2 regions of the Robinsoniella sp. RHS genome follow, and region 1 is predicted to be linked to the other one. Evidence: a T-box and tRNA genes for the amino acid it is inferred to sense, from the RefSeq annotation. Region 1 holds a T-box; the other holds one or more tRNA genes.
What was found. A T-box is a leader RNA that pairs with one kind of tRNA and senses whether it is charged. The one in region 1 lies ahead of proS (proline--tRNA ligase), so its partner is inferred to be a tRNA-Pro.

Region 1 (2,478 bases):
TCTCTTCTATATTATGAGCAATATAAGTGTGGGTATCCCTATGCTCTCTCGCTCTTTCCAGCATATCTGTCTGCATTGTTTCCAGGATCTCAGCTGCCTTATCTGCGATCTCATCAAATGCAGCCACAGTCTTCTCTCTGGTGTCACGCCTTACAATAACAGCCTGACCTGCTTCGATATCTTTTGGTCCCAGTTCAATTCGGATTGGAACTCCACGCATTTCCTGCTCAGAGAACTTCCATCCCGGACTCTTGTCAGAATCATCCACCTTCACACGAAGTCCTGCTTTCGCCAATGTATCTTTCACTTCGAACGCTTTATCCAGAACGCCGTCTTTTTTCTGCTGGATCGGAATCACCATAACCTGGGTAGGCGCAATCCTTGGAGGGAGTACCAGACCGCTGTTGTCTCCATGCACCATGATGATCGCTCCGATCATACGGGTTGTCATTCCCCAGGATGTCTGATGAACATATTTCAAAGTATTATCCTTATCTGCAAACTGAATACCGAAAGCTTTTGCAAATCCGTCACCGAAATTATGGCTGGTTCCTGACTGCAGCGCTTTTCCGTCATGCATAAGAGATTCAATCGTATAAGTCGCTTCTGCTCCTGCAAATTTTTCCTTGTCTGTTTTCTGTCCCCGTACAACCGGGATTGCCAGTGTTTCCTCACAGAAATCAGCATAGAGATTCAACATCTGCTTTGTTCGCTCTTCAGCCTCTTCTGCTGTAGCGTGAGCAGTGTGTCCTTCCTGCCATAAAAACTCTCTGGAACGAAGGAACGGTCTTGTTGTTTTTTCCCAACGAACAACAGAGCACCATTGGTTATATACTTTTGGAAGATCACGGTGTGAATGGATATCCTTAGCATAAAAATCACAGAATAATGTCTCTGAGGTAGGACGTACGCACAATCTCTCCTGTAAAGGTTCCAGTCCTCCATGAGTAACCCATGCCACTTCCGGAGCAAACCCTTCTACATGGTCTTTTTCTTTCTGAAGCAGGCTTTCTGGTATAAACATAGGAAGATATACATTTTCTACCCCTGTTTCTTTAAATCGGCGATCCAGTTCATGCTGAATATTCTCCCAGATTGCATAACCTGCCGGTTTAATTACCATACATCCTTTTACACTTGTATAATCAATCAATTCTGCTTTCTTAACAACGTCTGTATACCACCTCGCAAAATCTTCTTCCATCGAAGTGATGGCTTCTACTAATTTCTTGTCCTTTGCCATTGTTCTGACTCTCCTTTTCATTTTTAAATCTGCTCTATGGGATGATCCGCTTTTCTTATTTTTCTACCTTTATAAACTTCAAAAAAGCACAAAAAAACTACCGGATCCTCCTATGCCTGACACATAAGGGACCGATAGTTTAAACACTTCGGCGGTACCACCCTAATTAACAGCCCAAACTTTGGCCATTCTCTCATATTCCCGTTAACGCCGGGAACAACGTTGCATTTTCATGCAAAGCTCCAAGGCAGGTTCCATCTTCTCCACTTGAGAATCTCACACCAAATGATTCTCTCTCTGAAAAGCTTCCAAAATGTACTAATCCTCTTCAACGCTGTATTCTCATATCTCAATATGGTCATTCTAAAATAAATAAATTCATTTGTCAAGCAGGGATTTCCGCAATCTCCTTTCCAATCTCCTTTCCTCCTCTTGACATCCCTTTCTTTTATCGATAGACTATTTCTATATTACATAAGATAAACGAAGGAGCTAAATTTCATGACTAATCCAGACCGCAAAACCGCCGGACATATTCTGGCACTGCTTACCATCATTGTATGGGGCACTACTTTTATTGCAACTAAAATTCTGTTAGATTATTTCAGCGCTACACAGATTATGGTACTCCGCTTTTTTATTTCTTATATCGGACTTCTGCTGATATGCATTCTGAACCGGCAATTTACACTGAAACACAACTGGAGGGATGAGGTGGGAATCTTCCTGCTCTCCATGTCAGGTGTAACGATATACTACTTTTTTGAAAATACTGCACTATCTTTTACTCAGGCTTCCAATGTCAGTATTTTAGTTGCCTTTGCCCCGATTTTTACAGCGATTCTCGCTCACTTTTTTACAAAAGATGAAAAGCTGAAGAAAAATATTATATTTGGTTTTTTAATCGCTATTATCGGTGTAGTTATGGTCGTTTTTAACGGAGCCGTAGTCCTGAAATTAAATCCACTGGGTGACGGTATGGCAATTCTGGCAGCCCTTTGCTGGGCTGTTTATTCCATTCTTTTGAAAAAATATATTAATAAATACGATAACTTCGCCCTGACACGTAAAGTAATTTTTTATGGATTTGCCTGTTCCTATATTATGATGGTAGTATCAGAAAAGCGCCTCCTTCCCCCTGTAGCAATAAATACAGAAATTGTCATCTGCCTGCTGTTTCTTGGAATACTCGGAAGCGCAATCTGCTATTTAACCTGGAACGTAGCTATCAAAAA
Region 2 (2,478 bases), on a different contig from region 1:
TTATCTTCCAAAATCTTTACGTGATGATATACCGTTGCCCGGGGTATATCCTTCAGGTATTCAACTATATCAGATGTTCGGACACTACCATGCAAGCGAATATACTGCATTATGCGAAGCCTTGCAGGATTGAGAATTAATTTTGCTGTATCCATTTTTCGATCCCCTTTCGTCTATAAATTTATTATAGTCTAATTTATTAGATTGGTCAATAAAAAAATTGCAATACCCCATTTTCAAACGCTGTTCCGATTTCAAGATAATCAGAGCAGGCAAAGATATAATTCCTAGCTTTTACTTTTAGAAAAATTTGTTGTACCCGCCTTCCGGCATTTTCCCTTCTAGCCCAAGCACCCTGGGCCATAAATTTGTATCCGCTGCAATAAATCCCATAATCATTCCCATATGTGTATGTAAGTGCCGGATTTGTGCCATTATCAATGTGAATCTGTTATATTCACAGACTTCAGGACGTTGTAGAAGCTCCTCATCCTTTAAATCCAACAAATACTGGTTTATCTTTTCCTCTATTTGAAAAAAATATGATTTTATTTCATTATAGGTTAACTCTTTTTTTGAAACCACATTCAGGTTATTTAAATCTTTCACGTGAATAGTTGGTTCCTGAAAGTGACTGTCTCTGGGATTGATGAACCATAGATCCAAAGAATGCATCATATGATATACATGTTTCCACAGAGGCATTTCACAATATTCTTTTTTCCATAATTCTTCCGGTATGCAGTCTACTACATTTTTTACTTCCCACAATGCACGTTTCATCTGATCTGAAATTATATTTACATATTCATTAACTTTCATTCTGTTTCCTCTCTGCTCTTTTGCTTGTACTATCCTTTTATTTGACTATATTTTACTCTCAATATAGACAAATGTACATATCAAAACTACCTGTTTAACATTCCACGGAACTGAACAACTTCTTATCAAATCTGAATAATTTCAGTAATTTGACAAGTTTTAAAAAAATATAAGAAATTACTTGCATTTATATTCTATATATGCTATTATATTATTCGTTCGCTGGTTTGCGAAAATATTTTTACGGGGTGTGGCTCAGCTTGGCTAGAGCGCCTGGTTTGGGACCAGGAGGTCGCAGGTTCGAATCCTGTCACCCCGACTTTTATGCGGGTGTAGTTCAATGGTAGAACACCAGCCTTCCAAGCTGGATACGTGGGTTCGATTCCCATCACCCGCTTATTTTTTTGCCTAAAAATCTTATTCTAGCCAACAATTTTTTCTCTTTCCCTTTCCCTTATCCCCTGATTTTATCATATTTACTGCTCCTATTTCATATATATAAACAAAAACAGGATCACAACATGAAGATTAAATTTGATAAATTAATCATAAGTATTTTAATTCCACTGGCAGTCGGTCAGATTTCTGCCCTGCTGACCCGCAGCTCCGCAGACACCTATGCTATGCTGAGCAAATCTCCTCTCAGCCCACCTGGCGTGGTATTTCCGATTGTATGGACTATTCTTTATATTTTGATGGGAATATCCTGCTATCTTATTATTACTTCCGGAAACGAAAATACGAAAAATGCATTGACTTGGTATGCTTTGCAGCTTGTACTTAACTTTTTTTGGAGTCTGATCTTTTTTAACCTGCATTTTTACTTATTTGCTTTTATTTGGCTGCTCCTTTTAATCGTCACTATTATTATCATGATCATTAAATTTCACAAGATCAACCCCCTGGCTGCTTATTTGCAAATCCCTTATCTACTTTGGTGTATATTTGCAGCATACTTGAATTTCTCTATCTATTTATTGAATAAATAACAAATTAAATCAAGCCAAAAAGAACCTTTATCTCATATAAAAAGAGATAAAGACATTCTTTTTGGCTCATCTTTTGTCCGAAAATCATGTTACTGGATATTATTTTTTTCGGTCCTCTGAATCCACTCTTTCACCAGACTATTAAATATCTCTGATTGTTCAATCTGCAAATTGTGCCCTGCCATATCCAGTACTGCAAATGTTCCTCTTGGGTAATCTTCTATAATGCTCCATAAATCCTGATAGCCTACGCAGTTATCCTGACGCCCGGCAAGTAAAAGCACAGGTTTCTCAAATCTTAATTCACGGCTTTTCCTATCAACGTCAAAAGAAAATGCATAGTCATTTTGAAGTTTTTCTATAAAACTCGAATCAGCCATTTTCAATCCGGGCAAAATCTCCTCCTGGTAACGCAGAAATATGTCTTGATTTGCAACGACTGCATATCCACAATAGGATTCCCTTTCATCCGCAGAAAGTCCTCTTAGAAATTCTTCATCGTACTGTAAAACTTCTTTACCTGGCACATTTCGCAGATTATGACCGGGGACAATCACGGGACATATCATTAGAAATCCATCTATATCCTGAGATAACCTGGTCAATATCCCCCTCGCCAGATATCCTCCGTAGGATTCCCCTGCTATCAGAAATGAACCCTTTGTCA

Region 2: it has a tRNA-Pro gene. The T-box ahead of proS (proline--tRNA ligase) is inferred to sense a tRNA for this amino acid. The anticodon was not compared.

The regions. Positions count from the first base shown of each region.
Region 1 is NZ_JNGB01000239.1:1,472-3,949, reverse strand. Features, by position in the region: partial or broken gene proS (proline--tRNA ligase) at 1-1,243, opposite strand, end outside; T-box leader at 1,367-1,584, opposite strand; gene RHS_RS29165 (DMT family transporter) at 1,745-2,478, shown strand, end outside.
Region 2 is NZ_JNGB01000001.1:132,617-135,094, forward strand. Features, by position in the region: gene RHS_RS00580 (helix-turn-helix domain-containing protein) at 1-155, opposite strand, end outside; gene RHS_RS00585 (hypothetical protein) at 301-822, opposite strand; tRNA gene RHS_RS00590 (tRNA-Pro) at 1,067-1,141, shown strand; tRNA gene RHS_RS00595 (tRNA-Gly) at 1,149-1,219, shown strand; gene RHS_RS00600 (tryptophan-rich sensory protein) at 1,344-1,811, shown strand; gene RHS_RS00605 (alpha/beta fold hydrolase) at 1,901-2,478, opposite strand, start outside.